DNA from 3 places in the Streptomyces sp. NPDC090499 genome. Region 1 is predicted to be linked to each of the others. Evidence: riboswitches for the same ligand, from Rfam matches in the RefSeq annotation. Region 1 holds a riboswitch; each other region holds the start of a gene.
The links. A riboswitch is a leader RNA that binds a small molecule or an ion and turns the genes downstream of it on or off. The one in region 1 is predicted to bind cyclic di-AMP.
Positions count from the first base shown of each region.

Region 2: linked by a shared signal. The riboswitch ahead of ACIQVL_RS43885 (peptidoglycan DD-metalloendopeptidase family protein) and the one ahead of ACIQVL_RS34315 (transglycosylase family protein) in region 1 are both predicted to bind cyclic di-AMP.
Region 3: linked by a shared signal. The riboswitch ahead of ACIQVL_RS29140 (C40 family peptidase) and the one ahead of ACIQVL_RS34315 (transglycosylase family protein) in region 1 are both predicted to bind cyclic di-AMP.

Region 1 is NZ_JBIVXP010000011.1:215,666-223,451, forward strand. It holds gene ACIQVL_RS34285 (protein kinase) at 1-329, shown strand, start outside; partial or broken gene ACIQVL_RS34290 (glycoside hydrolase domain-containing protein) at 418-1,229, shown strand; gene ACIQVL_RS34295 (SurA N-terminal domain-containing protein) at 1,412-2,059, shown strand; gene ACIQVL_RS34300 (nucleoside triphosphate pyrophosphohydrolase) at 2,175-3,194, shown strand; gene ACIQVL_RS34305 (cytochrome P450) at 3,191-4,447, shown strand; gene ACIQVL_RS34310 (transglycosylase family protein) at 4,625-5,620, shown strand; cyclic di-AMP (ydaO/yuaA leader) riboswitch at 5,815-5,988, shown strand; gene ACIQVL_RS34315 (transglycosylase family protein) at 5,993-6,679, shown strand; gene eno (phosphopyruvate hydratase) at 7,126-7,786, shown strand, end outside.
Region 2 is NZ_JBIVXP010000021.1:119,424-127,209, forward strand. It holds gene ACIQVL_RS43880 (alpha-galactosidase) at 1-2,060, shown strand, start outside; cyclic di-AMP (ydaO/yuaA leader) riboswitch at 2,368-2,528, shown strand; gene ACIQVL_RS43885 (peptidoglycan DD-metalloendopeptidase family protein) at 2,533-3,498, shown strand; gene ACIQVL_RS43890 (SGNH/GDSL hydrolase family protein) at 3,725-4,510, shown strand; gene ACIQVL_RS43895 (TetR/AcrR family transcriptional regulator) at 4,555-5,157, opposite strand; gene ACIQVL_RS43900 (GNAT family N-acetyltransferase) at 5,200-5,724, opposite strand; gene ACIQVL_RS43905 (helix-turn-helix domain-containing protein) at 5,723-6,334, shown strand; gene ACIQVL_RS43910 (MFS transporter) at 6,331-7,479, shown strand; gene ACIQVL_RS43915 (Glu/Leu/Phe/Val dehydrogenase dimerization domain-containing protein) at 7,493-7,786, opposite strand, start outside.
Region 3 is NZ_JBIVXP010000008.1:341,327-349,112, reverse strand. It holds gene ACIQVL_RS29150 (lipoprotein) at 1-521, shown strand, start outside; gene ACIQVL_RS29145 (DUF1996 domain-containing protein) at 526-2,517, opposite strand; cyclic di-AMP (ydaO/yuaA leader) riboswitch at 2,925-3,099, shown strand; gene ACIQVL_RS29140 (C40 family peptidase) at 3,110-5,467, shown strand; gene ACIQVL_RS29135 (NAD-dependent epimerase/dehydratase family protein) at 5,486-6,544, opposite strand; gene ACIQVL_RS29130 (FAD-dependent oxidoreductase) at 6,792-7,786, shown strand, end outside.

The DNA of each region.
Region 1 (7,786 bases):
AGGCGGGCCAGGCCGACCCGCAGGTGCTGCGCTTCCGCTACGAGACCGCCCAGTGCCTGGAACAGCTCGGCGAACCGGCGGCGGCGCTCGCGGAGTACCGGGCGCTGCTGCCCTACTACGAGAACCAGTACGTGGCCGGCGACCCGCAGCTCGCGCACGAGGTGCGCCGCCGGATCGGGCACCTGCTGCTCGCGCTCGGCGACCGGCCGGCCGCCCACGACACGCTCACCCGGCTGCTGTTCGACGTGGAACGGCTGCACGGGCCCGGCCATCCCCTGGCGGGCGAGGTACGGCGGACGCTGCACTGGCTGGGGCAGATGCGCGGCTAGTTCCCGCGCAGTGCATACTGCACCTGCTTTTCGTACAACCTGTCGCACAGCAGTGGCGCAGGTGGAGACACAGGGGTGGGGTTCCGGCATGTCCAGCCATCGGCAGTCGAAGAAGCGCAGATACATCACCTGGGGCGTCGCGGGCGCCGCCGTGGTGGCCGGGGCCGGGATCGCCGCGCAGACCTCGATGGCGGCCACCGCCTGGCCCGCCCAGAAGACGTTCACCGGCCGCGCGTTCGACACCTGCGCAGCGCCCTCCCTCGCGGCGATGAAGGCCTGGCACGGCGGCCTCTACGGCGCCGCCGCCGTCTACATCGGCGGCAAGAACCGCGGCTGTGCCCAGCCCAACCTCACCGCCTCCTGGGTCAAGTCCGTCTCCGCGGTCGGCTGGAAGCTCATCCCGCTCTACGTCGGCGCCCAGCCGTCCTGCGGATCCGGCGGCTCGGTGAAGATCAGCGCCTCCACCGCCGCCTCCGTCGGCAAGTCCGAGGCGGACGACGCCGTGGCCAAGGCCGCCGCGCTCGGCATGAAGGCGGGCAGCCCGATCTACCTCGACATGGAGGCGTACGACACGATGAACACGTCGTGCTGACGTACGTCCGCGCCTTCGACAAGGAACTGCGCGCGAAGACGTACCGCGCGGGCTACTACGGCTTCACCAGCTCCAGCGCCAAGGCGATCGCGAACGCCACGGACAAGACGGACCTGCCGGGCAACCTCTGGTACGCGCTGTGGGACAAGCAGAACACCACGACCGCGGACTGGCCGTTCGGCTCGACCCAGTACACCGGGCACAGCCGGGCCCACCAGTACATGGTGAACAGCAAGGAGACGCGCGGCGGTTACACGATCACCGTGGACCGCGACGCGTGGGACGCCCCGGTGGCGATCACGGGCTGAGCCGGGTCCGCAGGGGATCCGCACGGGATCAGTACCGCAAACCCTTCCGGAGGGTGGTGCGGCGGTGCCGGAAGTGCGTGTGAATCGTTGGTCGAATGGGTTGGCCAGAGCCTGCCCACTGCCTACCATCGATCACCGCAAGACTTTGTGCACCGTCGCACAATCTCCTCGGGAGGTCCCCCTTGCACCGCCGCCGTCGCACCGCGCTCCTCCTCTCCGCCGCGATCGCCGCCGCGGCCCCCTTCCTGACCGCCTGCGGCAGCGACGCGCACCCGGGCGCGGCGGCCGTCGTGGGCGGCCAGCGGATCACCGTCTCGCAGCTGGAGAACCGCGTGAACGAGGTGCGCCGGGCGCAGCGCGCCGCGGTGCCGGACGAGACGCAGTACCAGCAGGTCCTCGCCTCCACCAGCAGCCTCACCCGGGACACCCTGTACAACATGGTGCTCGACAAGGTGCTGCACCGGGCCGCCCAGGACGCGGGTGTCGACGTCACCCGTGCGGAGGTCGAGCAGATGCGCTCCGGCCTCGAACAGCAGGCCGGCGGTTCCGCGGCGCTGCAGACGGCATGGCTGCAGAAGTACGGCATCGCCCCCAAGCGGCTGGACGACAACCTCCGCTTCCAGGTGGAGGCCAAGAAGCTCGCCGAGGCCCTCGGTACCGACACCTCGCAGCCCGCCTTCTGGAAGGCCCTGGCCGGCGCCTCCAAGGAACTCCACGTCGACCTCAACCCGCGCTACGGCGCCTGGGACGTCCAGAAGAGCAGCCGGGTGGACGCCAAGACGCCGTGGGTACGGGAGGTCACCTCGGCCGGGACGCAGGTGTCGGCGTAGGGCAGGCCCGGGTCTCCGGGGTAGTCGCCTCCGCTGCGGTCATACGATCACTTGATCGCCCCCGCCCTGTGGACAAACCGCGAGGTGGGCGGCGGCGGTGCGTTACGTTCGGAGCGTGAACACCACCAGGCCCGAACCCACCACCCCGGACCCCTCTCCTGCGCCTGTGCCTGCGGTCGCCGACGTCGGCCGGGTCGTCCTGCTCACCACCAGCCACCGGGTCGCCCCCGGCCTGCTGTCCTGGCCCGCCTGGCAGGCGCTGCGGACGGCGGACCGCGTGCTGTGTGCGGACGGCGCGCATCCGCAGCTGCCGTACCTGCGGGAGGCCGGGACCGCCGTGGACGAGGCCGCCCCCACCGCCGAGGAGCTGGTCGACGCCTGCGCCGGCGGCCGGACCGTGGTGGTCGTGGCGACGGGCGAGGGCGAGTCCGCCCTCACCGACGGCCTGGCCCGTCTGGCCGGCTCCGGCCGGGTCCGGATGCCCGAGCTGGAGCTGCTCCCCGCCTCCTACGACCTGCCCGGCGCCCGCCTCCTCGACCTCGTCCAGGTCATGGACCGGATCCGCGCGGAGTGCCCCTGGTCGTCCCGGCAGACCCACCAGGGCCTCGCGAAGTACGGCATCGAGGAGGCCTACGAGCTCGTCGAGGCGATCGAGGAGGGCGACCGCGACGAACTCCGGGAGGAACTGGGCGACGTGCTCCTCCAGGTCGTCTTCCACGCGCGGATCGCGGAGGAGGACCCGGACGCCCCCTTCTCCGTCGACGACGTCGCGGGAGGCATCGTCGCCAAGCTCATCCACCGCCACCCGCACGTCTTCGGCGACGAGACCGCGTCGACGCCGGAGGAGGTCAAGGAGCACTGGCTGCGGACCAAGGCGGTGGAGAAGCGGCGCGAGTCGGTGACGGACGGGATACCCCTCGCGCAGCCGGGCCTCGCACTGGCGGCGAAGCTGGCCTCGCGGGTGCGCACGGCCGGTCTTGACGTGCCGCTGCCGCAGGCGCCGGGCATCGGGTACGAGCTGCTCGCCCTGGCGGCCCGTGCGGAGGCCGACGGCGTCGACCCGGAGGCCGCGCTGCGGGCGGCGGCCCGGTCCTACCGGGACGCGGTGCGCGCGGCGGAGGGAGTGGCGAAGTGACCGCCTCCGCCCCCGACCTGTTCACCTGGGAGTTCGCCGCCGACCCCTACCCCGCCTACGCCTGGCTGCGGGAGCACGAGCCGGTGCAGCGGACCCGGCTGCCCAGCGGGGTGGAGGCCTGGCTGGTCACGCGGTACGGGGATGCCAGGCAGGCACTGGCCGACCCGAGGCTCTCCAAGAACCCGGCGCACCACGACGAGCCCGCGCACGCCAAGGGGAAGACCGGTATCCCCGGGGAGCGCAAGGCCGAGCTGATGACGCATCTGCTGAACATCGACCCGCCGGACCACACCCGGCTGCGGCGGCTGGTGAGCAAGGCGTTCACCCCGCGCCGGGTGGCCGAGTTCGCGCCGCGGGTGCGGGAGCTGACCGACCGGCTCATCGACGGGTTCGCGGAGCGGGGCGAGGCCGACCTCATCCACGAGTTCGCCTTCCCGCTCCCCATCTACGCCATCTGCGACCTGCTCGGCGTCCCGCCCGAGGACCAGGACGACTTCCGGGACTGGGCCGGAATGATGATCCGGCACGGGGGCGGGCCGCGGGGCGGGGTCGCGCGGTCCGTGAAGAAGATGCGGGGGTATCTGGCCGAGCTGATCCACCGGAAGCGGGAGGCGCTGCCCGCCGAGGCCGGTCCCGGCGAGGACCTCATCTCGGGGCTCATCCGGGCCTCGGACCACGGGGAGCACCTCACCGAGAACGAGGCCGCGGCCATGGCGTTCATCCTGCTGTTCGCCGGCTTCGAGACCACCGTCAACCTGATCGGGAACGGCACGTACGCGCTGCTCACCCACCCCGGGCAGCGGGTGCGTCTGCAGGAGTCCCTGGCCGCCGGCGAGCGCGGGCTGCTGGAGACCGGTGTCGAGGAACTGCTCCGCTACGACGGGCCGGTGGAGCTGGCCACCTGGCGGTTCGCCACCGAGCCGGTCGTGCTCGGCGGGCAGCACATCGCGCCCGGCGACCCGGTCCTGGTCGTCCTGGCCGCGGCGGACCGGGACCCGGAGCGGTTCGCGGAGCCGGACACCCTCGACCTCGCCCGGCGGGACAACCAGCACCTCGGTTACGGCCACGGCATCCACTACTGCCTCGGCGCCCCGCTCGCCCGGCTGGAGGGCCAGACCGCGCTCGCCGGCCTCCTCGCCCGTCTTCCCGACCTGCGACTCGCGGTGGACGAGAGCGAGTTGCGGTGGCGCGGCGGGCTCATCATGCGCGGGCTGCGCACGCTCCCGGTGGAGTTCACGCCGACCGGCCGCTGAAGCCTCCACCTGCCCCTACGGGCAAAAGATGACCAGCGTTCAAGTCTGTGATCTTCACGTGATCTGCGCGGCATTAACTTGTGACAAGTGATCGTCTGCCGATACGTTCACCCATCAGCACGGCGCCCTTGCGGGACCCGCCGTGCCGGTCACCGCTGTCGCTCGAAAGGTTTCCGCATGCTCTCCGGGAACGGTCGTCACCGTCGCCCCCGCCAGGCTCCGGCACTCCTCGTCGCGGCCGGGGTGACCGGCTCCGCCATTGCCCTCCCCCTCCTCGGCGCGGTGAACGCCAGCGCGGCCGACGGCTCCACCTGGGACCAGGTGGCCGAGTGCGAGAGCGGCGGCTCCTGGAGCGCCGACAACGGCACTGGCTACTACGGCGGCCTCCAGATGTCCCTGGACGACTGGAGCAAGTACGGGGGCCTGGAGTACGCCAGTACGCCGGACCAGGCGAGCCGTTCGCAGCAGATCGCGGTCGCCGAGAAGATACTCGCCGACCAGGGCACCAAGCCCTGGCGGACGTGCGCGCTGATCGCTGGGCTCTCGTCCGACGACGCCTCGGTGAACGTCGACACGGGACTCGGCGGTTCGGATGATTCGTCCGGTTCCTCCGACTCGTCGGACTCGTCCTCCGGCCTGTCCGACTCGTCCTCCTCCGGTTCCGACTCCTCTTCGGGCACCGCGGACTCCGGGAGCGACTCCGCCACCCCCTCCCCGGGCGCAAGCACCGACAGCGACTCCAAGGCCGACACCTCCGGCAAATCCAGCAAGACGGACAAGTCGGAATCCTCCGGCTCCGATTCCGGCTCCGGCACCTCGAAGGCGAGTGAGAGTCCCGCCACTTCCGGGGCCGATGACTCGGACAATTCATGGCAGACCGGGGGGTCCTGGAGCCTGGTCGACACGGGGGCCGTCAGCGGCGGCGGCAAGCACCGCGGTGGCTCGGCGGACGAAAGCGTGACAAAGGGTCAGAGCGCCACCTCCTCCGGCCGGCACGCCTCCGACGGCGGCGGCACCTATACCGTCCACGACGGCGACACCCTCGCCTCCATCGCCGACTCCCTTGGCCTCGACGGCGGATGGCGCGCGCTCTACGACGCGAACAAGGCCGACATCGGCACCGACCCGAATGCCATCACCCCCGGTCAGACCCTGAAACTCGGCACCGAATAGGACGAAACGCGGCGGGAGTTGACGCCCCGCTTCGAGTTGAATGTCCGTTTTGGTGAAAGTGTGGGATGAGTCTCAGAAGCCCTGATCATCTTTGAAATTCACCTGATGGCCTGTTTACGGTCAAGGCCGCTCGTCACCACGAGCCCCGGCCGTCGCAACGCCGAGTCCTGCCAGCGGCCGCCCGGGAACAGTCGTCGCGTCATGCGCCGTAGGCAGGAGCGGGGGACCCAAGGTAAGTGCCGGGACCGGTAGTTGAGGCTGCCGATCCGGCTCGGGGTGAAGTCGCGCACCGACATGCGGTGTGCGGCCGGGCAACTCAACCGGCCCGAACCCGACAGCTCACCTCGCAGGCGTCGGTGAGGGGATCGATCCATGCTGTTCTCCGGCAAGGGCAAGCATCGCCGTCCGTCCAAGGCCGTCCGCGCCATCGCCGTCGCCGGTGTCACCGGCGTCGCCGTCGCCGCCCCGCTGATGGCGGCCGGCAGCGCCTCCGCCGCCACCGCCTCCGAGTGGGACACGGTCGCCCAGTGCGAGTCCGGCGGCAACTGGGCCATCAACACCGGCAACGGCTACTACGGCGGTCTGCAGTTCTCCGCCTCGACCTGGGCCGCGTACGGCGGTACGCAGTACGCCGCGCAGGCCAACCAGGCCACCAAGGCGCAGCAGATCACGATCGCCGAGAAGGTCCTCGCCGCCCAGGGCAAGGGTGCCTGGCCGGTCTGCGGCACGGGCCTGTCCGGCGCCACCTACACCGGCAGCAGCTCCAGCAGTTCCAGCTCGTCGAGCAGCAGCGCCGGCACGAGCACCCGCTCGACCGACACCCAGGCCGCCTCCCGCTCCGCCGAGCGTCCGGCCGCCAAGAAGACCGTCACCACCCCGACCGGCAAGAAGGTCAAGAAGGGCGACGGCGAGTACAAGGTCGTCAAGGGCGACACCCTCAGCTCGATCGCCGAGAAGCACAAGGTCAAGGGCGGCTGGCAGGCGCTGTTCAAGCTGAACAAGGACATCGTCGAGGACGCCGACTTCATCTACCCGGGCCAGCAGCTGCACCTGAAGTAGGGCACCTGACGCAGCCCGCGGGGCGGCCGCCGAAAGTACTAAGCGGTGCCCAGCTGAACCACAGCTCCCCCACAACCGTGGTCCCCATAGTGGAGACCACGTGAGGGTCACCCCCGTCCCCCACGGACCCCCGCCCCGGTGCGTTTTCCCCCGAACGCACCGGGGCGGGGTTTCTCTTTGCCGCCGCCGCCGCCGCCGCCCCGCCGCCCCGCCGCCCCGCCGCCCCGCCGCCCCGCCGTCCCCTTCTTGGCCCGCTCTTCTTCCGTTCTTCATCGGGACCCCCTTTGTTCCGCACGTGAACAATGAGTACCGTCTGTGTGTCCACGGGCCGGTCGGTCGTGCCGGCCGACGGCCCTTGGACGGTTAGGCTCTAGTCGCAAGGCTGAGCAAGGGCCGACGAGGCCCGCGTGCGCCCCGCACAACCAGCGTCACATCCCAAGAAGGAGATGCTCGTGCCGTCCATCGACGTCGTCGTAGCCCGGGAAATCCTGGACTCCCGAGGCAACCCCACGGTCGAGGTCGAGGTCGGCCTCGACGACGGCAGCACGGGTCGTGCCGCCGTCCCGTCCGGTGCCTCCACCGGTGCCTTCGAGGCCATCGAGCTCCGTGACGGCGACCCCAACCGCTACCAGGGCAAGGGCGTCGAGAAGGCCGTCCTCGCCGTCATCGAGCAGATCGGCCCGGAGCTGGTCGGCTACGACGCCACCGAGCAGCGCCTGATCGACCAGGCCATGTTCGACCTGGACGCCACCGACAACAAGGGCTCGCTGGGCGCCAACGCCATCCTCGGCGTCTCCCTCGCCGTCGCGCACGCCGCCTCCGAGGCGTCCGACCTGCCGCTGTTCCGCTACCTCGGCGGCCCGAACGCGCACCTGCTGCCCGTCCCGATGATGAACATCCTCAACGGCGGCTCGCACGCGGACTCCAACGTCGACATCCAGGAGTTCATGATCGCCCCGATCGGCGCGGAGTCCTTCTCCGAGGCGCTGCGCTGGGGTGCCGAGGTCTACCACACGCTGAAGAAGGTCCTGAAGGGCAAGGGCCTGGCCACCGGCCTCGGCGACGAGGGCGGCTTCGCCCCGAACCTGGAGTCGAACCGCGCCGCGC
Region 2 (7,786 bases), on a different contig from region 1:
AAAACGGTCGTACCTGGCTGCTGTCGGGCCCCGGCAGCAGCTATGCGCTGCATCTGACGGAGACCGACGAACTGCTCCACCTGCACTGGGGGCCCAGGATCCGGCTCGCCGACGCCGAGGAGCTCAGCACCCGGGCACTGCCCGACTACTGGGCCTTCGAGTCCCCGCTGGACGGCCGCGAGGAGTACCCCGTCGAGGGCGGCCCCCGCTTCGTCCGCCCCGCGCTGTCCGTGCGGACCGAGGAGCGCCGGGGCACCGAGTGGACCTTCGGGTCGTACGAGGTCGTCGAGGACGACGAGCTCCGGCTGCGCTTCACGGACGACGGCATCGTCATCACGCTGCACTACCGGATGCGCGGCGATGTCGTCGAGCGCTGGGTGACCGTCGACAACGAGGCGCACGCGCGCGTGGAGCTGCTGCGCGCCGACCCCGCCGCCTGGACGCTCCCCGACCGCGAGGGCTGGCGGCTCTCCCAGCTGCACGGCCGCTGGGCCGCCGAGTCCCGGCTCACCAGCGCCCCGCTCACCTACGGCGAGAAGGTCATCGGCAGCCGCCGCGGCCATACCAGCCACCAGCACCTGCCCTGGGTCGCCCTCGACACCGACGCCACCGAGGAGCGCGGCGAGGTCTGGGGCTGCGCCCTCGGCTGGTCCGGCTCCTGGCGCATCGCGGTCGCCCAACTTCCCGACGCGCGCGTGCAGATCACCGGCGGCGCCGGCTACGACGACTCGGGCCTGCTGATGCTGGCCGAGGGCGAGTCGTACACCAGCCCGGTCTTCGCGGGCCTGTGGACCGACGGCGGCTTCGGCGGGGCGAGCCGCGCCTGGCACGCCTACCAGCGGGCGTACATCATCCCGGACGCCGACCAGGACCGGCCGGTGCTTTTCAACTCCTGGGAGGCCACCACCTTCGACATCTCCGAGGAGCAGCAGGCCACCCTCGCCCGCCGGGCCGCCGCGATCGGCGTCGAGCTGTTCGTGGTGGACGACGGCTGGTTCGGCGCCCGCACCAGTGACCGCGCCGGCCTCGGCGACTGGACGCCCAACCCCGACCGCTTCCCCAAGGGCCTCAAGCCCCTCGCCGACTACGTGCACGCCCTCGGCATGGAGTTCGGCATCTGGGTCGAGCCCGAGATGGTCAACCCGGACAGCGACCTGTACCGCGCCCACCCCGACTGGGTGCAGTACCAGGAGGGACGGAAGCGGACCGAACTCCGCAACCAGCTTGTCCTCAACCTCGCCCGCGAGGACGTCCGGGAATACCTCTGGGAGCAGCTCGACACCCTGCTGTCCAGCGCCCCGATCGACTACGTCAAGTGGGACTTCAACCGCTGCTTCACGGACGCGGGCTGGCCCGGCGAGCCCTACCCGCAGCGCCTGTGGGTCGACCACGTGCGCGGGCTGTACGCGCTGCTCGACCGGATCCGCGCGGCCCACCCGAACGTCGCCATCGAGTCCTGCTCCGGCGGTGGCGGGCGGATCGACCTCGGGATCATGAGCCGTACCGACGAGGTGTGGACCTCCGACAACACCGACCCGCTGGACCGCCTCGCCATCCAGCACGGCTTCAGCCAGATCCACCCTGCCCGGGTGATGTCCGCCTGGGTCACCGACAGCCCGAACCACCAGCTCAACGGCCGGGTCAGCTCGCTGCGTTTCCGGTTCGTCAGCTCCATGGCCGGGGCGCTCGGGGTCGGCGGCGACCTCTCGAACTGGACCGAGGAAGAGCTCGCCGAGGCCGGCCGTTGGGTGGAGCTCTACAAGGAGATCAGGCCCCTGGTGCAGCGCGGCGACCAGTTCCGGCTGCGGCCGCCGGCCGGCGGGCTCAGCGCGGTGCAGTACACGCTCGGCGACGAGACCGTCGTCCTGGCCTGGCTGCAGGCGCAGAGCTACGGCGAGCCGGCGCCGGCGCTGCGGCTGCAGGGGCTTGACCCGACCGCGTCGTACGAATGCCGTGAAACGGGCGAAGTGCACCGGGGTGCGGTGCTGTTGCACCACGGGCTGCGCACCGGGCTGAAGGGCGACCTGGATGCGGCGGTCTTCCGACTCCGCCGGATCTGAGGCATCTGCCCGAATTGGTACTTTCATTACGACTTGCTCCGGAATAAGTGGACGTGGCGTGACGTGCGTGAGGAGCGTCATATTCGTGACCGTCCGTCGCGCGTCATGCTCACGTAATGCCGATATTTCGCAGGCGAATTGGAAATCCGAATGGGCCGGAATTCACGGAGGGTGACCGGAATTCCCGGTAACGGATCAAGTCGGGACCTGACGGCCGGAACCGGGCGCTTGTCCACGTCCGTCTCACTCGCTTACGTTCGCCACACATCCGGGCGGAACGCCGAATCCTGCCGCCGCCCGGAGTCCCCACACACACTCACCCGTGCCCGGCAGGAGCGGGGGACCCGCCAGGTATGACCGCCTGTTCCGGTTCCCGGGACGGCTAGGGGTGTAGCCACGTCTTCCGGTGTGGCCGGGCAGCTCCAGCCCGAACCCGACAGCTCACCTCGCAGGCGCAGGAGAGGAATGCGCCATGCCCGCGAAGGGTAAGCACCGCCGTCCCAAGTCCCAGCGCCTCACTCGTTCGATGGCCGTCGCCGGAACCGGCGGTGCCGCGCTGGCCCTGCCGCTCATGGGGGCCGCCGGCGCCCACGCGGCCACCACGCAGTCCCTTTCCGAAAAGACCACCCAGTCGCTTCCCGTCGTCGAGAAGGCCGCGGTGAAGGAGGCGCCCGCAGGGAATTCCGGCACCGCGCATTCCGCACGGCGGATCTACACGGTGGTCCCCGGTGACTATCTCGCGAAGATCGCCCGTGACCAGAACGTCCGCGGTGGCTGGCACCGGCTCTACGCCGACAACCGGCAGGCGGTCGGCGGCAACCCCTCGCTGATCCACCCCGGCCTCAGGCTCACCCTCGGCGGCCGGCACGCCGCGCCGACGGACTCCGGCTCCCGTCACGAGGCGCAGTCGAACCCGCAGTCGTCCACCTCGTCCTCGGCCCCGTCCTCGTCTGGTTCCTCGGCCTCGTCCGATTCCCTGGGTTCCTCGAGCAGTTCGGTCAATTCGGGCAATTCGGTCGCGACTGCTTTCGGCTTCACCCTCCCGGTCTCCGGTGGCACCATCGGCACCGGCTACCACGTGGCCGGCAGCATGTGGTCCAGCGGCTACCACACTGGCGTCGACTTCGTCGTCCCGACCGGCACCCCGGTCAAGGCCGTCGGTGCCGGCACGGTCGTCACGGCCGGCTGGGGCGGCGCTTACGGCAACCAGGTCGTCATCCGGCTCGCCGACGGCTACTACGCGCAGTACGGCCATCTCTCCGCCCTGTCGGTCTCGGTCGGCCAGACCGTGACTGCGGGCCAGCAGATCGGCCTCTCCGGCGCGACCGGCAACGTGACAGGCCCGCACCTGCACTTCGAGATCCGCACCACCCCCGACTACGGCTCGGACGTGGACCCGGTCGCCTACCTCCGCTCCAAGGGCGTCACCGTCGGCTGACCGCGCGGCCCCGGCCTGCGGTGTTTCCGGGGTCGCCCCACACGCGGCCCCGGAACTCGATCAACACTTCAACGCCGCTGGTCAGGGACTTATTCCAAGATTGGCAAAGTATTTAAGGGTGTCTTATCTCACCGAGCGTCAACCCCTTATTACGGTCGCGTAGGTCACAGCCGAAGGTGAATCATGGCCCGATGTGGGAGACGATTCGAAGAGTGACAATGCATCAGTGATCGGGTCGTACGCAGCGGTGGGGGACAGCTTCACCGAGGGCGTGGGAGACCCCGGCCCCGACGGGGCGTTCGTCGGCTGGGCCGACCGGTTCGCGGTACTGCTGTCCGACCGGCAGCCCGAGGGCGACTTCAGTTACACCAACCTCGCCGTGCGCGGGAAACTGCTCGACCAGATCGTGGCGGACCAGGTGCCGCAGGCCCTGGAACTCGCCCCGGACTTGGTCTCCTTCTGCGCGGGCGGCAACGACATCATCCGCCCCGGCACCGACCCCGACGAGGTGGCCGAGCGGTTCGAGCGGGCCGTGGCCCGGCTGACCGAGGCCGTCGGCACGGTGCTCGTGACCACCGGCTTCGACACCCGGGGCGTGCCCGTCCTCAAGCACCTGCGCGGCAAGATCGCCACGTACAACGGACACGTCCGGGCCATCGCCGACCGCTACGGCTGCCCGGTCCTCGACCTGTGGTCCCTCAAGACCGTGCAGGACCGGCGGGCCTGGGACGGCGACCGCCTGCACCTGTCCCCCGAGGGGCACACGCGCGTGGCGCTGCGCGCCGGTCAGGTGCTCGGCGTCGAGGTGCCGGCCGACCCCGACCAGCCGTGGCCCCCGCTGCCGCCCCGCGGCACCCTGGAGGTCCGCCGCGACGACGTGCACTGGGCCCGCGAGTACCTGGTCCCCTGGATCGGGCGCCGGCTGCGCGGCGAGTCGTCCGGCGACCACGTGACGGCCAAGGGGGCGCTCTCCCCGGACGACATCAAGATGCGGATCGCCTCCGTGGCCTGAGGCGGAACCGGCGGGTAAGGGGCGGCCGCACTGCGGGCCGCCCCTTACTCCTGCTCGGGCAGCCCGAGTTCGCGGGCCAGCGCCTCGTCGGCCCACGCCTGGGCCCTGGCCCGGGGGACGGCGCCGGGGTACGAGGTCAGCTGGACGGCGAGCCCGTCGAGCAGCGCGGTCAGCCGCAGCGCCGCCGCCGTGGGGTCGGGGCACCGGAACTCGCCGGCCGCCACCCCCTCGGCGATGACCTCGGCGATGGCCGCCTTCCACTGCTGGTCCAGCCCCTTGGTGACGTCCCGCAGCGCGGGCTCCCGCAACGCCACCGCCCAGCCCTCGATCCACAGCCGCCAGCCCTTGGCCTGTCCGGTCGGCGCGTACCAGCGCACCGCGGCCCGCAGCCGGCGCAGCGCCGACGTACGGCGGCCCAGCAGCTTGCGCAGATGCGCCAGGTCGTCCTCGGCGGCATAGGTGAAGGCGGCGGCGACCAGCTTCTCCTTCGTCGAGAAGTGGTACAGCACCAGGGCGTTGCTCACCCCGAGGGCCGAGGCCACATCGGCGATCCGGACCGCCGCCACGCCCCGCGCCTCGATCTGCTCGATGGCGGCCCGCAGCAGTTCCTCCCGCCGCTCGGCCACGCTCAACCGCACTCTCGCCACGCGGTCACCCTAATCGGTCGTCCCGCCACCCGCGTTGCCGTCTCAGGCCAGCGGCAGCCGCATGATCGTCAGGTCCAGCCAGCGGCCGAACTTGGTGCCCACCTCCCGGACCGTGCCGACGTGCTCGAAGCCGAACCGGTCGTGCAGCCGGACCGACGCGGCGTTCCCGGCCTCGATGCCGGCGATCATGACGTGGTGGCCGGCCTCGCGCGCCGCGGCGATGAGCGGGCCGAGCAGCGCGGAGCCGATGCCGAGCCCGTGGCTGCCCTCGCGGACGTAGACCGAGTTCTCCACCGTGTGCCGGTAGCCGTCCAGGGCGCGCCACGGGCCGTAGACCGCGAACCCCGCCACCTCGCCCGGCGCGTCGGCCGACTCGGCCACCAGCGCCGAGCCGCGTTCCAGGTGGGCGGCGAACCAGGCCGCGCCCTCGGCGGGGGACTGCGGGGTCTCGGTCCACAGGGCCGTCGAGTGCTCGATCGCATGGTTGCGGATCGCGCGGACGGCCTCCTCGTCACCCGGCCGGGCCGGACGCACGGCCACCAGCCCTCTCTCGTATATTGGATTCATGTCCAACATAGTAGAACCATCGGCCGACCCCTTGGTGCGGCAGATCGCCGCCCGGGTCCGCACCGAGCGGGAGCGCCGCCGCTGGACGCTGGCACAGCTCGCGGACGCCTCCGGTGTCTCCCCGGCGATGATCAGCCGGATCGAGCGCGGCGAGAGCAGCCCTACCGCGGTCGTCCTCGGCAAGCTGTCCGCCGCCTTCCGCATCGGCGTCGCCTCGCTGCTGGCCCCCGCCGAAGGCGCGCACGACGCGCAGGAGTCCGCGGCCGACACCCCGGGTGTACGGCGCGCCGCCGACGCCGCCGAATGGCGCGACCCCGGCACCGGCTACCGGCGCCGCCAGATCACCGGCCCGCGCTTCCCGGCGGAGATCGCCGAGATCCGGCTGCCCGCCGGAGCCCGGGTGCCCTACCCTGCCGCGGCCTTCGCCTTCGTACGGCAGCTCGTCTGGGTCCTCGACGGCCGCCTCACCTTCCACGACGGAGACACGGTCCACGAACTGGACGCCGGCGACACCGTCGAACTCGGCGCACCGGCCGAGCGCGTCTTCGCCAACACCACCGACGCCGAATGCCGCTACGCCGTCGTCCTCACCCGCGACGCGCAGCCGTGACCCCGCCGCTGCCCCGCGGCGGCACGGTCCTGCTGGCCGTCCTGGCCGGGACGGCGATCGCGAACAACTACGCCGTGCAGCCCGCGCTCACGGCGGTCGCCACCGACCTGGACGTGCCGCTCGCCACGATCGGCCTGGTGCCGACCGCCGCGCTCGCCGGCAGCATGACCGGCTTCGCCCTGCTGCTTCCGCTCACCGACCACCTCGCCCCGAACCGCCTGGTCGCCACAGAGCTCACGGCCCTGGCCGCCGCCCTGGCGCTCGCCGCCACCGCACACCATGCGGCCGTCCTGCTGGCCGCCTACCTGCTCGTCGGCGCCGCCGCGAGCGTGGCCGCCCAGGCCGGCAACATCGCCGGCCGTCATGCCCGGCCGGGCCGCGCCGGAACCGGCGTCGCCCTCGTGGCCGCCGGCATGTCGGCCGGCATCCTGCTCAGCCGGCTCGTCGGCGGCGCCCTCACCGACGCCTTCGGCTGGCGCCGGATGCTCCTGGTCTTCGCCGCCCTCGCCCTGCTCGGCGCGCTCGCCGCCGCGACGCTCCTGCCCCGGCACCGGCCGCCCGCCGCCCGCGGCTACCGGGCCACCCTGACCGCCCTCCCGCCGCTGCTCCTGCGCCGGCCGGGACTGCGCCGCACGGTGGCCACCGGAGCGCTCTGGTACTTCGCCTTCAACCTCGTCTGGATCGCCCTCACCCTGGCCCTGGCCCAGCCGCCGCACTCCCTCGGCCCGACCGCCATCGGCCTCTACAGCCTGGCCGGGCTGCTCGGCTTCGCCGCGCTTCCGTACACCGGCCGCCTCACCGACCGGTACGGCCCGCACACGGTGATCGGCGTCTCGATGGCAGCCGCCGCGGCCGGTGCCGCCCTGCTGGCCACGGGCCTGGACGCCCCCTGGCGCACGGCCCTCGGCCTCGCCCTCTTCGACGCCGGCTGCTTCGCCGCCCAGGCCGCCAACCAGAGCCGTGTCATCGCCCTCGACCCCGCCCGCTCCGGCAGCCTCAGCAGCGTCTACCTGGTGGTGTACTTCTCGGTCGGCGCCCTGGGCACGGCCGTCGCCGCGCCCCTGCTCGACGTGCTCGGCTGGCCGGGCACCGGCCTCACGGCCGCGGGCGCGCTGCTGCTCGCCGCGGCACTCGGGCGCCGCTGAGGGCGTGGCCGCGTCAGCGGTACCAGCCGAACCGCTCCGCGATCACCGGCAGCCGGTCGGTCACCAGGGCGTGGGCCGCGGCCCGCGGGGTCGTGCCGTCCGCCGCCGCGCGGTCCAGCATCAGCTCCACCAGGGCCCGCATCGAGCGCCGGATGTGGGCGAACGCCTCGTCGGCGGCGGGGCCGATGTCGCCGAACAGGGTCCACCACCACCAGGCGTTGGTGCCCGAGTTGACCACCACGTCCGGCAGCACCGTCACCCCGCGCGCGGTGAGCCGCTCCTCCGCCTCGGAGAGCACGGGCATGTT
Region 3 (7,786 bases), on a different contig from region 1:
CCCAGCGCGCGGGCACGGTCGGCACCGCCGGTTCGGCGTGCGCGCTGCCGGTCACGTTCGGCATCGCCACGGGCTGGGCGGCGAAGCCCGTCGACGGGCTCGCCGCGGTCGCGTCGCACGGCGTGGACGGCGACACCATGGACGGCCTGCTGCGGCAGGGCCCGGTGACGCTCGTCTGCGAGCTGGACGCCAGGCCGGCCGGGGTCGTCGGCTTCCTGCGGGTGTGGACCGGGAAGCCGGGCAGCGGCGACGCCCGCGCGGTGCTGCGCGCGTTCGTGGCCGCCGAGGACGGCACCGGCCGGGCGGCGTACCGGAGCTTCACCTCCGGCGGGCTGTCCGGAGTGCGGGTCGACTACGTCCGCACCAGCGAGCTGCTGGGCGGGAGCGCGAAGGAGTCGGCGCTGGCCGTGGTCACCCGGCACGGCCCCGTCGTGCTGCACCTGGGCGGGCTCGACAGCGCGGAGCACGACGAGATGCTCCCCGCGTTCGAGCTCGCCCAGGACACCCTGCGCAGCAGGTGACAGGTCAGAACGAGGACCGCTTGGTGCGCCACAGCAACGCGGCCCCGGAGAGCAGCAGCAGGCCGCCGAAGACGGCCGGCCACAGGTGGGCGCCGGTCTCGGCGAGACCGCCCTGGACGGCCTGGGGCTCGGTCTGCGAACCGGTGGCCGGGGTCTCCTGGCCGGCCGGGGCGGCGACCGCGGTGCCGGTGGGCGAGGCGGCGGCGTTGCCGGTGGGCGACTCGGTGTCGGGGCGCTGTGTCGGTGCGCTGATCACGCCGCCGCCCGACGACTTCGTGGTCGACGTCTTCTTCGGCGACGGAGTCGCGTAGACCCTCGGCAGCCCGGTGCCGCCGGAGCCGGAACCGGAACCAGGGGCGGTGGCGGTCTCCGTGGCCGGGGCGCCGGCCGGGGGCTCGGACGACGGCTGGTCGGACGACGGCTGGTCGGACGACGGCTGCTGGGACGACGGCTGCTCGGTCGCCGGCTCGGACGGCTCGGCGCTCTGCGTCTGGGCCGGCGGCTCCACCGGGCTCGCGGTCTCGCTCGGCGCGGACGGCTCCGCGCTCTGGGACGGCGGCTGCTCGTCGGCGCCCGCGCCGCACGTGCGGCCGGAGTTGATGCAGTCGACCATCTTCCGCATCAGGCTCTCGTCGAAGACGTTGATGAAGTCGCCGTGGTCGGTGACCGGCTTGTGCAGCTGCTCGGGGAACGAGTCCACCGCGAACAGCGGGACCGTACGGCCGCCGTCCTGGAGGCTCGGCGCGGCCACGTCGTAGACGATGCGCTGCACCAGCTGCGGGATGGCCTGGAAACCGGCCGGGCAGCTGCCGTCGGGGCCTTCGAACGCCACGTGGGTGCGGTGGTTGGCGCTGTCGATGTTCCGGCCGTCCCAGCAGCTCTGGAACCGGAACGTGCGCACGACGTCGCTGCCGGAGGGGCAGAGCGGGTACTTGTCCTTGAGCTGCCGGTCCTCGTAACCGGTGCAGCTCCAGGAGGCGTTGGCATTGGTCGGGCCGTTGACGAACGCCTTGGCGTCGCCGGTGATGATGCGCAGCAGCCGCGGCATCTCGGTGACCTTGGAGGTCGGGTTGCCCTCGAAGGTCAGCGTGACCTCCTTCGCGGTGACGATCTGCCCGGCGTTGCCCTCGGTGCCGCCGCCCGGCTTGTCGGCGTCCCGCTCCTGCTTGCCGTTCTGCAGTCGCAGCACGGGCCAGTAGTACGTGGACTTGTCGCCCTGGTCCGCGCAGCTGGTGTCCGCGTTCGCGAGGTCCTGGTCGCTGGCGAAGGCGTTGTTGGACTGGTTGCCGATGTAGTCGTGGAAGTGGTGGGCACCGTTGGAGACGCCGGGTGCGACGATGACGTTGTCCGAGTTGAACAGGCCGTTCGCGTTGACGCCGCAGCTGGAGCCGAAGGTGCCGGTGGAGCCGCCGGACTGCTCGGCCGGGGTGGTGACGTTCGGCTGGACCGAGGTGATGTCCGCGTAGTCGGAGGCGACCGGTCCGTTGCCGCCCTGGCCGCCCGCCCCGGTGCCCTGGCTCGGCGCGGCGCTGCCCTGGCCGCTCTGGCTCGGCGTGGCGCTGCCCTGGGGGGCCGCCGACTGCCCGGCGCCCTGGTTCGAGGAGCGCAGGGTGCAGGCGGCGAGGTCGTCGAGGCCCTGCGGCCGGTCTCCCTCGCGGCCGATGGCGTCGGCGATGCGCTGGAGCGACTCGGACCGCTTCGCCTTCAGCGGGTCGATGATCGTCTGGCCGGCGAAGCCGGGGTTCTCCTCGATCTCGGCCGCGGACTGGGTGAGTTGCTGGTAGGCGGCGGCGACCTGCTGGTCCATCTGGGCGAGTTCACGGTCGACGTCCGCCCGGGCGCCGTCGGGCACCGCCGTCAGCCGGCTGCCGACGTCGGGGCAGTAGATCGTGGGCGCGGACAGCACCTGGCCGGTGGCGACCTGCCCCTGGCCGTCACCGTTCTCGGTGGCCGAGGCATAGACGTTCACCGCGACCAGTCCTCCGCCGCCGAGCATCAGGGCGACCGCTGCGAAGGTCGCGCGTTGTGCGCCGGTCGGGCGTCTGCGCCTGTTGCGTCTCAAGGTCGTTCCCCTGCATGTCGTGGGCGGCCGGGCATGGAAATCCCCGGCCCTATACGGCCCGCGGCGCCGCCGTGTTCAACAGTCCCGGGAATTCACGGTGACCTCACAGAAAGCGGGCGCCCCGGAAGCGGGGGAACGCGACCCACGGCAACGCTCCGGTGACCCTGCGAATGCACTGGATGCGCGCGAAATGCCGTTCCGTACGGTCGAGTTCCGAACGCTACGACGAACATCACAAATACGTATCGGACATTAGCCACTTCAACCTTCACACGAGTGACACAAGTTGGCTAAGTTGACGGGCAAGCCGCTCGGCTCCCCCCGGCGAATCCCGTCGGGCCGCGCGGCCTCCGCCGAGTCCGGTGCCCCTCAGGGGCTGGTCCGGAGCCGGGGACCCAACCGACCACTGGGGTGAATCGGCCGCCGTCCGCAAGGGCAAAGGCCGTAGGGCATGCCTTCCGGACTCGACCGCCCGAACCCGACAGCTAACCCGGTAGGCGGAGTACGGAAGGAGCACGACCCCTCAATGGCGCCCGAGAGCCGTGACGAGGTTCGACAGCGGATCGACAGCCTCTACGACCAGGCCGAGAACGCCACCGGGAACTACAACGCCACCCGTGCGATGAGCGGGGGCTCGCGCTCACGCGGCGTCCCGCTGTTCAAACGGACCCGTCGTGACGACCCGGGCCTCGACAACATCGCCCGGGAGTGGTTCGAAGGGGCGCGCTCGAGACTGGGGCCGAGCGTGCCGGCCGCGCTGCCCACCGACCGGCAGCCCGCCCGCCCCGGGCCGCGCCGGCCTGTCAGCGCCATGGCAGCGGACCTGCTCGGCCAGCTGGAGGACTCCGGCCCGGCCCGGCTGGAGCTGACCGCGGGGCCGTCGGCGCAGAGCGAGATCGAGGTCGTCCGCGAGCTGCCGGCGCGTCCGAGGCTGGAGTTGACGGCGGGGCCCGCCGCGGCGCTGCCCGCGGGACCCTCGGGTGCGCCCAGGGCGCTGCCTGCCGCCGGGCCGCAGCGGCCGACGCCGGGTGCTTCGAAGACCAGGAACCAGCTCAAGCTCGCCAAGGCGCGCGAGGTGCTGTCCCAGCGCACCGGGCAGCGCGCGATCGCCGCCCTCGACGCGGTCCCTGCCCCGGCCCCTGTCGCCCAGGCCGTTGCACCGTCGTCCAGCCCCTGGCCGACGCCCGAAGCGCAGGCCCCGGTGCAGCCCTGGCAGGCGCCCCCCGTCGGCATACCGAACCAGCGCACCGGCAGCGGCTCCTCCGCCGCCACCCGCGCGCTCCCGGCGGTGACCGAGACGGGCGGTATCCCGATCGTGTCCCCGTCGGACACCGGTACCTTCCGCATCATGACCCCGGGGGGTTCCGACAGTGCCCCGACCCGGGCCGCGGCGGACGCGGGCGGCTTCCGTGTCATGACCCCGGGCGGCTCGGGCGGCGGAACCTACCAGACCGCGCCCGTCATGGACGCGGGCGCCGCCCAGGCTCCGGCCCCGGGGGACACCGGCTCCTTCCGCATCATGACGCCGGGCGCCACGGGCTCGTTCCCGATGCCGACCCCGGCCGACGCGGGCGCGTTCCCGGCCGCGGACCCCATGGCGGGCACGAGCGCCTTCCCCACCGCCGACCCCATGATGGGCACGAGCGCGTTCCCGGCCGCCGACCCCATGATGGGCACGAGCGCGTTCCCGGCCGCGGACCCCATGGCGGGCACGAGCGCGTTCCCGGCCGCGGACCCCATGGCGGGCACGAGCGCCTTCCCCACCGCCGACCCCATGATGGGCACGAGCGCGTTCCCGGCCGCGGACCCCATGATGGGCACGAGCGCCTTCCCCACCGCCGACCCCATGATGGGCACGAGCGCCTTCCCCACCGCGGGTCCCACGAACAGCGGCGCCTTCCCGACCGCAGCGCCCACCGCTGCCGCCCCGGCCCCCGGGCCGATGGACGTCGGCGGTTTCCGGATCATGTCGCCGAACGCGTCCGCCGCCTACACCGACGTTCCACCGTTCGCCGCCGACACCGCCTACGGCAACGGCACGTACTCCACGGCGTTCCCCGCCGCCCCCGCCCCGCCCATGGCCGCCGTGCCGCCGGCCGCCCCCTTCGCCGCGGCACCCGTCGCCGACCTGCCCGGCGCCTACCCGGCAGGCATGCAGTCCGCCGACGGCACCTACGCCTACGCCTACGCGGCCACCATGGCCATGCCCACCGCGATGGCAGCACCCGCCATGGCGATCCCCGCGCCGATGGCGGCGCCTGTGGCAGCCCCCATGGCGGCGCCCTCCGCACCGCAGGCCTCCGCGATGCCGGCGGCCATGACCATGCCGCCCGAGGCGATGATGGCCGCCGCGCCCGCCATGGCGATGCCCATGGCCGCCCCCGCCCCGGTCGTCACCGCCCCGCTCCCCACCACGCCCCTGCCGACCGCGCCTCCGCAGGCCCCGGCCCCGGTGCCCACCGCAGCCGCGCCCGGCGGCTACGCCGACCCCGGTGCCTTCCTCCAGCCGGGCGTCGCGGCCGAGCCGGGCAAGGCGATGAAGGCGCTCGCGTTCGCGCGGGAGCAGATCGGCCGGCCGTGTGTCTGGGGAGCGACCGGGCCGGGGGCGTACGACGCGTCCAGCCTGACCCAGGCCGCCTGGCGCGCCGCCGGCGTCACGCTGCCGCGCACCGCGCCGGAGCAGACGCTGGCCGGCACCCCGATCACGCTGGCCGCCGTCGAGCCGGGTGACCTGGTCTTCTTCTTCGACGACGACAGCCACGTGGGGATCTACGCGGGCGGCGGCACGATGGTGCACGCGCCGAGCCCCGGGGCGGTCATCCGCGAGGAGTCGATCTACAACGCCGGGGAGTCGGCGATCCACCGGGTGATCCGCCCGGCCTGACCCCCGTGACCGTCGGGCTCAGACCCTCCGCCGCCGGGAGCGCCAGCTCGCGTGGTGGTCCAGGAGGGTCTGCTCGACGGGCCGGTAGGCGAGGCCCAGTTCGCGGATGCTGCGGCCGTTGTCGACGCGGAAGCGGATGCCGAGGTGCTTGCGTATGTAGTCCTGGGTGAGGCCGAAGAGCGGGCCCAGGACCCGTACCGGGCCGTGCGGGAGCGCGGTGCGCGGCAGGCGCGGGTCCCAGGGGTGGCGGGTGCGGATGATCCGGGACATCTCGTGGAAGGACGTCATCGTCTCGTTGGCCACGATGTAACGGCCCCTGGCCGCCGGGTTCTCCGCGGCCGCGATGTGCGCGTCGGCCACGTCGCGGACGTCCGCGGTGGTGAAGCTGAAGTCCGGGGCGCCGTAGCAGAAGTAGCCCTTGAACAGCTCGTCGAGCAGGAAGAGGCTGCCGGACTCGGAGGCGGGTGTGAGGGAGGGGCCGAGGATCAGGCCGGGGTTGATCGAGACCAGGCGCCAGCGGTCCTGGGCGGCCTCGGCGTCCCGGGCGGCGCGCTCGGCGACCGTCTTGGCGTAGTGGTAGGGGTTGTTCGCCACGGTGCTGGTGGTGTTGAAGTACTTCTCGGTCAGCACCTCGCCGGCCATCTCGCGGACGTCGGCGTAGTCGCCGAAGATCGCGCCCACGGTGGAGGTGAGGACCAGGGTCTCCACCTCCGGCGTGCGCTCGACGCCGCCGAGCACGTTGCGGGTGCCGAGCAGCGCCGGGTCCACCACGTCCCGTTGGCCGTCCCCGATCCGTTCCGGCATCAGGAACGGTGAGGCCACGTGGAAGACGGTCGCGCAGCCGCGGAACGCCTCGTCGAAGGAGCCGTCCCGGAGCAGATCGGCCTCGAACAGGTCGAGCCGGCCGGGAAAGGCCTCCTGGAGCTCCCACAGGGGCCGTACCTTCGTCGCGTCGGACGCGCGGCGGACGGTCGCACGGACCCGGTACCCGCGCTCCAGCAGCCGGCGTACCAGACGGCTCCCGACGAATCCGCTGCCGCCGGTCACCGCGACGGCCGTCTCCCCGCGTGCTGCCACGCTCTCACCCCTCGCCCTCCGGCCACCGCGCCTCGGTGCGCCGCAGGGGACAGGGTGGTGCATGTGCCGTGCGCACGCCAAGCACCAGGAGGCCATCGGGACGCCCCGGAGACCATAAGCCGGACCCGATACACCTCATAAGATCGGCTTATGAGGTCATAGAGCGGACCCGCGTACTAACTTAGGACTGCCTTAGTTTAGGCTTCCCGTTCGAGATCGACTGTCCTCACTCGAAGGGAACCTGATCATGCCGCGCCCCCTGCGGGTAGCCATCGTCGGAGCCGGCCCCGCCGGGATCTACGCCGCCGACGCCCTGCTCAAGTCCGGGGTGGCCGCCGAGCCCGGCGTGTCCATCGACCTCTTCGAGCGGATGCCCGCCCCGTTCGGCCTGATCCGCTACGGCGTCGCCCCCGACCACCCGCGCATCAAGGGCATCATCACGGCCCTGCACCAGGTGCTCGACAAGCCGCAGATCCGCCTCTTCGGCAACGTGGACTACCCCACCGACATCAGCCTCGACGACCTGCGCTCCTTCTACGACGCGGTGATCTTCTCGACCGGCGCCACCGCCGACCGCGAGCTGCGGATACCCGGCATCGAGCTGGACGGCTCCTACGGCGCCGCCGACTTCGTCTCCTGGTACGACGGCCACCCGGACGTGCCGCGCACCTGGCCGCTCCAGGCCGGGAAGGTCGCGGTCCTCGGCGTCGGCAACGTGGCCCTGGACGTGGCCCGCATCCTCGCCAAGACCGCCGACGAGCTGCTGCCGACGGAGATCCCGCCGAACGTCCACGACGGCCTCAAGGCCAACAAGGCCCTCGAAGTGCACGTCTTCGGCCGCCGCGGCCCGGCGCAGGCGAAGTTCTCCCCGATGGAGCTGCGGGAGCTGGACCACTCCCCCAACATCGAGGTCATCGTCGACCCCGAGGACATCGACTACGACGAGGGCTCGATCGAGACCCGGCGCGGCAACAAGCAGGCCGACATGGTCGCCAAGACCCTGGAGAACTGGGCGATCCGCGACGTCGGCGACCGCCCGCACAAGCTCTTCCTGCACTTCTTCGAGTCCCCGGTGGAGATCCTCGGCGAGGACGGCAAGGTCGTCGGCCTGCGCACCGAGCGCACCGCCCTCGACGGCACCGGCAACGTCAAGGGCACCGGCGAGTTCAAGGACTGGGACCTCGGCGCCGTCTACCGCGCCGTCGGCTACCTCTCCGACAAGCTGCCCAAGCTGCCCTGGGA